Regions from separate parts of the Methylophilus sp. VKM B-3414 genome, predicted to be linked through region 1. Evidence: riboswitches for the same ligand, from Rfam matches in the RefSeq annotation. Region 1 holds a riboswitch; the other holds the start of a gene.
The links. Region 1 has a riboswitch for cobalamin ahead of nrdA (class 1a ribonucleoside-diphosphate reductase subunit alpha). Riboswitches for the same ligand answer to the same signal wherever they lie in the genome.
Positions count from the first base shown of each region.

Region 2: another riboswitch for cobalamin. It lies ahead of Q9292_RS04395 (TonB-dependent receptor domain-containing protein); the one in region 1 lies ahead of nrdA (class 1a ribonucleoside-diphosphate reductase subunit alpha).

Region 1 is NZ_JAVTLI010000001.1:241,019-245,271, forward strand. Features, by position in the region: gene Q9292_RS01145 (TonB-dependent siderophore receptor) at 1-1,903, shown strand, start outside; cobalamin riboswitch at 2,162-2,383, shown strand; gene nrdA (class 1a ribonucleoside-diphosphate reductase subunit alpha) at 2,561-4,253, shown strand, end outside.
Region 2 is NZ_JAVTLI010000003.1:456,821-461,073, forward strand. Features, by position in the region: gene Q9292_RS04390 (hypothetical protein) at 4-573, opposite strand; gene Q9292_RS04395 (TonB-dependent receptor domain-containing protein) at 661-2,703, opposite strand; cobalamin riboswitch at 2,703-2,915, opposite strand; gene Q9292_RS04400 (hypothetical protein) at 3,006-3,242, shown strand; gene Q9292_RS04405 (cell division protein ZapA) at 3,245-3,547, shown strand; gene Q9292_RS04410 (DUF2237 family protein) at 3,831-4,190, opposite strand.

The DNA.
Region 1 (4,253 bases):
ACTCGATACCCCGTTTTCAGTCAGTGTGGTCAAGGCTGAGGACATTTTAGATCGCCAAGCTAGCAATGTTGCCGAGGCCTTCAAGCTGGATGCAGCCGTCACCGCGTCCAGTAATGGCGTGGCCCGGGAGAGTACCATGATTACGGTGAGAGGCTTGGCACTGGATTTATTGAATGGCTACAAGATCGATGGCCTGAATATTTCACCATGGAACACCGATTTACCGATTGAGCATTTTGAGCAGGTTGAGCTGCTGAAAGGCTTGTCCGGTTTTATGTACGGCTTTGCGCAACCGGGCGGCATCCTCAATTACAGACTCAAACGCGCCGGGGATACGCCAGTCACCCGCGTGACGGCGGGCTTAATGACGGATAGCCAGTACAACCTGAATCTGGATGTTGGTCGCCGCTTTGCAGAGGGGCGTGCGGGCATGCGTATTAACTACATCCATGAGGCAGGGGATACCTATCTTGATGCCCCGATCAAGCGCGACTCTGCCTCTGTGGCGCTGGATTTCAAACCCTCTGATCAACTCACGGTTGAGCTGGATAGTCTCTACCAGAAGCGCAAGGTCAATGGATCCATGTTTGCCCTGGTGGTGGATCAAAATGCCGCCAGCCCTAAACCGATTGACGGCGCACGCCGCTTGACGCAGGACTTCACCTATCATGAAACCGAGATGATGACGGCAGGCACGGCGTTGCGCTGGCAGTTTAATGACCAGTGGTATTTAAGCACTGCGGCGCGGGTTTCCAAGCTCAGGCGTACCAATTACGATAGTTATATGACCATCAATGACGATGCGGGAAACTTTAGCGATGCGCAAGTGCAGTGGTATAGCCAACATCACAATCAGTCAGCTAATCTGATGCTGCATGGCCAGTTTGAAACCGGCCAGATCAAGCATGCTCTGGTCACTGGCGCAGACTTGCAGACGGTGCATCGCAGTGGCGCACCGGACAGTTTTGCCTTATTGGGGACGGGTAATCTTTACACTGGCCGCAGTGATGAGACTGATCCTGACGCAAGTATCAACCGGAATCTCAGTACCATTTTCAAAACCCGTAATGTCGGTGTGTTTATGAGTGATACCCTGCAGTGGACGCCGGAATGGAGCACGATTATTGGTCTGAGACATAGCAACTATGAAAAAAATCAGCCCAATGGCCCCACCTACAAAAAAAGCAAAATGACGCCGACTTACGCCTTGCTCTGGAAGCCACAAGCGTCCATCACGGCTTACGCCAGCTATGTTGAAGCGCTCGAAGAAGGCAATACGGCACCCATAGGCACCAATAACGAAAACCAGTCGTTTGGCCCGCTTGAAAGCAAGCAGTATGAAATTGGCCTCAAGCAACAGGGTAGTTTCTGGTCGGCCGAGGCCGCGCTGTTCCGCATGCAGCGTGGTTTGGCGTATACCAATGCAGACAATGTCTATGTGCAACAAAGCAAAGGGTTGGTGTTGAGCGGGCTAGACCTGGCTGGCCGTGTCGAGTTAGGCAGCCAATGGGCGTTGCGTAGCAGCCTGGTGTGGATGCAAAGCGAAAACAAAAGTGATGATGCCAGCGTGAATGGCAAGGATGCCGCCAATGCTCCCAGCTGGAGTGCAGCGCTGTATGCGGACTACCAGGTGATGGATTTGCCTGGCCTGACACTGTCGGCAGGCGCGCGTTACGTCGGTCGGCGTTATCTTGAGGCCTCCAATACCCATGCACTGGACAGATATACCTTGTTCGACCTCGGTGCGCGCTATCACACCAAGCTGAACGCGCATCAACTCACCTTGCGTGCCGGGGTGCAGAACCTGACCAACGAAAAATACTGGCAAGCACATGGCGACTGGAATTTCCTGACGCAAGGCGAGCCGCGTATCTTTAAAGCCAGTGCACAACTCGATTTTTAAGCGAGATAACTTTGCGGGTGGCTGCGATGGCGGCTGCCATCTCGCCAGCGTCAGTAGGCGGGTCTGACGCTGGCTTGTCGCCTCCGGTCGCCTGGCGGTGAGGCAAAAAAGCATTTTTTGAGGCTGGGCAAACATCAGGTCACAGCACAAAATGCTTGCTCTGGGCCTTGCAAAAAAATATATTCAGGCAAAACAATCACTTAGTGTCTCATAACAATATATTGTGTTTTTGTGTGTTGAAAATGCGTATATATTGATTTATAGTCACGTCCATACGGTATACGGGCACTGATCGGTGCCTGTCTTTAAAAGGGAATCTGGTGCGCGATGGCGATGGCCATTGTCAAGCCAGAGCTGCCCCCGCAACTGTAATCAGCGAGTTGTTTGCTGCTTTGCTCGCCACTGAAGCGATTCGGGAAGGCCAAGGCAAACAATCATGACCTGAGAGCCAGGAGACCTGCCGTGATTTTTTCTTGTTAACGTTTGAGGCGGGGTGTCCTCGGCAGATGCAGTGAGTCCTGTACTGATTGCAAGTCTGGTCTTTAAACGGGTGCAGGTTTTTTCTTTGATTGCTCGACAACGGGCAGGCTATTGCCAGAAAAAATGCGCCCCGCAGCCAGTGCCGTGTCCCTTCCGCCGCCAGCACTGGGAGCCACCATGACACAATACGAATCCATGCAAGCCACGAAACGTGATGGCCGCAAGGAACCGATTAACCTCGACAAGATTCATCGCGTCATTGATTGGGCCGCACAAGGCCTCAATAATGTGTCGGTGTCACAAGTTGAATTGCGCTCCCATATCCAGTTTTATGATGGTATCCGCACCGACGATATCCATGAAACCATCATCAAATCTGCTGCCGACCTGATTTCGGAAGAAACGCCGGATTACCAGTACCTGGCCGCGCGCCTGAATATTTTTCACCTGCGCAAAATTGCTTATGGCCAGTTTGAGCCACCGCATTTGTTTGACCATGTGACCAACCTGACCGCGCTGGGCAAATACGATCCGCACCTGCTCAAGGATTACAGCCGCGAAGAGTTTGATACGCTAAATGGCTATCTGGACCACTGGCGCGACATGAATTTCTCTTATGCTGCGGTCAAGCAGCTTGAGGGCAAATACCTGGTACAAAACCGCGTCACCAAAAAGATCTACGAGAGTCCGCAGTTTCTTTACATTCTGGTGGCGATGAGCCTGTTTGCTAACTACAAAGGCCAGGCGCGTCTCGATTACATCAAGCGTTTTTATGATGCGGTGTCTACCTTCAAGATCTCACTGCCGACACCAATTATGTCTGGCGTGCGGACGCCGACACGCCAGTTCAGCTCTTGCGTGCTGATTGAGTGTGACGACAGCCTGGACAGCATCAACGCCACTTCCAGCGCGATTGTGAAATACGTGTCGCAGCGCGCCGGTATCGGCGTCAACGCCGGCCGTATCCGTGCGCTGGGCAGTGAAATTCGTGGCGGTGAAGCACAGCACACCGGCTGCCTGCCGTTCTATAAGCTGTTCCAGTCTGCGGTCAAATCCTGCTCACAGGGTGGGGTACGCGGTGGGGCGGCGACGTTGTTCTACCCCTTGTGGCACCTCGAAGTTGAGTCATTGCTGGTGCTTAAAAACAACCGTGGCGTCGAAGAAAACCGCGTGCGCCACCTCGACTATGGCGTGCAGATCAACCGCCTCATGTATCAGCGCCTGATCAAAGGTGAACAGATCACCTTGTTCTCGCCGCATGATGTGCCCGGCCTGTATGACGCGTTTTTTGCCGACCAGGATACCTTTGAGCGCCTGTACACCCAATACGAAGCCGATGACAGCATCCGCAAGCGCAGCTTGCCTGCCGTAGACTTGTTCTCGCTCATGATGCAAGAGCGCGCCGGTACCGGCCGTATCTACATCCAGAACGTAGACCATTGCAACACGCATAGCCCGTTTGATCCGGCTGTTGCGCCGGTGCGCCAGTCCAACCTGTGTATGGAAATCGCACTGCCGACCAAGCCACTCAATGACATCAACGACACCGAAGGCGAAATTGCGCTGTGTACCCTGTCAGCATTTAACCTGGGCGCGCTGGAATCGCTGGACGAGCTCGAAGGCCTGGCCGAGCTCGTGGTTCGTGCATTAGATGCCTTGCTCGAATACCAGGATTACCCAGTCAAAGCCGCGCTCAACGCCACCAATAAGCGCCGTTCACTGGGCGTGGGTGTGATCAACTATGCCTATTACCTGGCCAAAAACGGCACCAGCTATACCGACGAGGCTGCACTGGGCTTGACCCACCGTACCTTTGAGGCCATTCAGTACTATCTGCTAAAAGCGTCCGTACAACTGTCTCGCGAGTTTG
Region 2 (4,253 bases), on a different contig from region 1:
TACTTAAGCGTTTTCGCGCACGGAGCGCTTGGCCAGGCCAAATGCCACATGTGCAATCACTGCAACCACAACCCAAAATGCAATCGCTTCAATTTGTTTCGGGAAGTATTTGACCAGACGCGCGCCAAACTCAACCAGGGTCGGTTCGGCGTAGCGGCCACCAAAGAAGTAAAACCCACCGCTGGAAAACAGCTCAGCAAGCACAGATCCCACCAATACCGCCCCTGTCAGCTTGAACAGGCTGCTTAATTGCCAGGTGGTGTTCGACGCAGTCCAACGGCCAGCCAGCCACATGCTGCCATAAGCCGGCAACAAAAAGCCATAAGCAGGGGTCACGCAGAAATTACTCACACCGCCCCAGGTGATGGCTGCCATATCCAGCGCAGCACACAATCCCAGCAAGGCCACAAACACCAGCGTTGAGCGCAGGTAATAACCCGCGATAAAAAACGCTGCATAAGAAGCGCTCGGTAAAAAATCAATCGAAGCAAAATGATGACCACGCGTGATAATGACCATCAAGGCAATGAGAAAGCCAATTGCCAGAGACTGAGTTGAAAGGTTACGTGGCATGCCAACGACTCCAAAATTAAGGTTAATTATAAGACGTGGATTTTAGCCCAATTCGCACGGGCTTGGGCAAAATCCCCCGTTCCCGGTTTACTTCATATCGTAATTCAGGCTGATAAAGACGTTGGTACCCATGGTGTTGTAATCAGGCGCGTTGGGGGAAAACGAGCTCTTGGTGGTTGCCAATACATAATCTTTATTCAAAAGGTTGTTTGCCCGCGCGAGAAGTTTCCAGTGGGAAGCTAACTGATAGCCAAGCGAAGCGTTTAATAAAGTGTAGCCCCCTAATCTGAAATTATTTTCCGCGTCGTTGTAACGAGCTGATGATGCTGAGAGTTCGGTGCTAGCATTCCAATTGCCTGATTTATATAGCAACTGCAAATTGCCATAGCGCTGACTTCTTCTTGGCAGCAGTTTATTTGTATCATCGCTTCTTGGGGACTGAATAGTGAGGTTTCCAGCGAGTTGCCATTCATCGTCCAGCATGGCACCTCCCTCGATGGTTAGTCCTTGAATAACAACTTTACCGGCATTGACGGGGCAGAATCCTGTAAAGGAACATCCTGAGGTTGCAGGCCCAACGTTCTGAATCAGGTCGCGAATGTGATTCTCAAATACAGTCATTTTGGCCTGTATGGCGGTGTTTTGGTACCGCAGGCTCGTTTCAAAGTTATCAGACTTTTCTGGTTTGAGCGTTGGATCACCAAAGCTAGGGAAATACAATTGGTTAAATGTAGGTGCTCTAAACGCAGAACCATATTGAGCAGTGACTTTCCATTCTGGCGAAAATGTATAACCATAACCAAAACCGCCCGTAACGTAGTTGCCATATTGACTGTTATGGTCTTCACGCACTGACATCTGGGTGCTGTGTGCAGCACGGTTTCCCACAAAGCTCACAAGAAAGCCGTCATCATTTCTTGTTCTGCTAATGCTTGGAATGCCATTTGACAAAGTATCTACATCTTGTTCGAGTCTATCGTAGGCAAATGTTAAGGTCCCAACAGCTAGGGAGTAATCGTGTTGCCATGTGATCTGAGTCTGCTTTGAGTCGAATTTACTATTACTGGTAGCGCTATTCAGGCTAAACGAGCGCTCGCGACCGATTCCATATTTTAAGGTACTGTTCCAATGTTCAGTAAGTTGATTTTTGAGCGTTGCGCCATAGGCCTGCTGATTGGTTGTAGAGTAGTTGTTATATGCATTGTCAAAATCATTCCGTCCATCAGATTCCATGAAGTTGACGCCCAGGCTGTGTCCCTCTCTGAACTCTAAGTCGGCATAGGCACTTCCACTCAAGTTACGATAGCCGTCCCGATCGCGATCAATGGCTTGAGGTGGGTGTTTCTTGGCAGATATGCCGCGTGTGTCATAGCTGTTTATTTGCCCCCCAAATTGCAAGGCACGATAGCGGCTGCCAAACCCTGCGCTACCTGTGTAGGTATCATAGCTACCTGCGCCTACGCTACCAAAAAATCTTGTTTGATCGGTTTTCCCCCGCCGAGTAAATATCTGAATAACTCCGCCAATGGCATCTGCGCCATACAGGCTGGAAGCTGGGCCACGAAGAATTTCTATTCTATCTATCAACGCAAGCGGCAGGTTTTCAATCGCAGTCGTACCCAATGTTGCCGAATTAATGCGCAAGCCATCCACTAAAATCACAACCTGTTCCGCATTGGTGCCACGTAAAAATACATTGCTTGCGGTTCCCATGCCTCCATTGGTGGAAATTTGTAAACCCGGTTGCAGTCTGAGCAAGTCAGGAAGTGAACTGCCTTTTAAACGATCAATTTCATCGTGAGTAATGACAGTAACATCTCCAGTAGCTGTTTTAGTCGAAACGGGAACCCTGGCTGCCGTTACAGTAACTTCATCCAAAGACAGTGAAGCAATTTCACTACTACTATTTGAAAAGACTTCTTGCGCTTGAGTAAGCGTAGGAGAAAGGGCGATGAGTCCCAAAATGATTTTTTTATTCATGATTGTTTCCGATAATGCATGCGACCCCGCATGCAAAAAGTAAAAAGGAAACGCAAGGTAGACAGGCTCAACATCAAAGACATTGATGGAGACATTTAATAGCTTGAGAATGTCATTCGTTTTGAAACCGTCACCCCGCGGTATTTCCATGCTTATTTAAGTTATAAGGCCGGTCTCCGGGCTGGCAAGTTTTGGTCTATCGCCTTCCCAAGTTTTTACTCAGTGGCGTATGGATAGACCCGCACTTGCTTACCGTTGCGGGGGCAGCACAGGCATTGCGAACGAGGTTCGCGCACCTGTTTCCCAGTTTCACCCTTGTCTGCAAGAACGCAGACGCAGGCACCTGACAACTGTTCGGCATTCTAGTCTAAAGCACTGACTTTGACCAGTTGCATGGTGTCTTGCGAGGGGCTTCAAATTCTTAATTTACTTTGAAAAAATGCGCTTAGCTATTGACCACACTCGTTTTTTTAAAAGATAATGGGCTGATGGATGCCGATTTGAAAAGTCTTGAAGAGCGTGTGACGAAGCTGATTGCTTTGTGCAGCCAGCTGCGTGACGAAAACGTGGAGTTACGTCAGGAGGTCACGCGTTTGCATCAGGAGTCACAATCTCTAAAGCTGAACATGACGCAAGCCAGTGTACAGCTGGAGCGGTTGTTGTCGGCATTGCCTGAGGAAGGTCGTTAGTCATGGCCAAGCAGCCGATTGATATCGAGATCATGGGTCGCGCGTTTAGCGTGACCTGTACCGACGAAGAGCGCGACAGTTTATTGCAGGCGGTGGGTTACCTTGATGGTAAAATGCGCGAAATTCGTGATGTGGGCAAGATGGTGAGTGTGGAGCGGATTGCGATCATGGCCGCGCTGAACATTACCCATGAGTTGTTGAATACGCGTAGCGGCGGGGTTGATGTGGGCGATGTGAAAAAGCGCATTTCTACCATGCAGCAGCAGATCGATGATGTTTTGTCCGGCCAGCACAAATTATTGTAATCCGCTTCATTTCACAAAATTTTAACCGTCATTAGTATTAAATGACGTATCATAAATGTGGTGTGCTAAGGCGTTGCCTGAGTCCAAAATTCCTTGAACTAGTCTTTGTTATAGGTTTCGGCTCATCAGGTGCGGTGCGATCGCACTAAGTTGGGCGGTCTTTTAAGACGCCCTTGGCGTGCGAACCTAATGTACCTTAGGCTGTTACCACCTGAACTTTTTTGGTTCAGGATTAGCGGCTCAGGTAACCCCTTAGCACATCCCCTCTCGCACCTTTGTCTTGTTATCTCAAGGCGTGGTATTTCAGGTCCGCCAGGCTAATGATTTCCAGGCAGTTTTCGTGGCAAGACTCCAGAATCACTGGCGGCGCGTAACCGGCTTCACTGGCTTCCAGCCATCTTCTCGCACACAGGCACCACCGATCACCAGCCTTGAGCCCGGGAAATGCATAGTCTGGTCTGGGGGTGGACAAGTCATTGCCTTGCGCTTGCGAAAACGCCAGAAACTCATCTGTCATTTCTGCGCAGACGGTATGTTTACCTAAATCTTCCGGGTGGTGACTGCAACAACCATCACGCATAAAGCCTGTGACTGGTTGCATACTGCAAGGGATCAGAAGGGTGCCTAAAACGTTTTTTGTCATGATTTTCAACTGTGCTCTAACTTGGTTTATGATACTGGCATTTAGATGTGTAAAGAAGGTTTT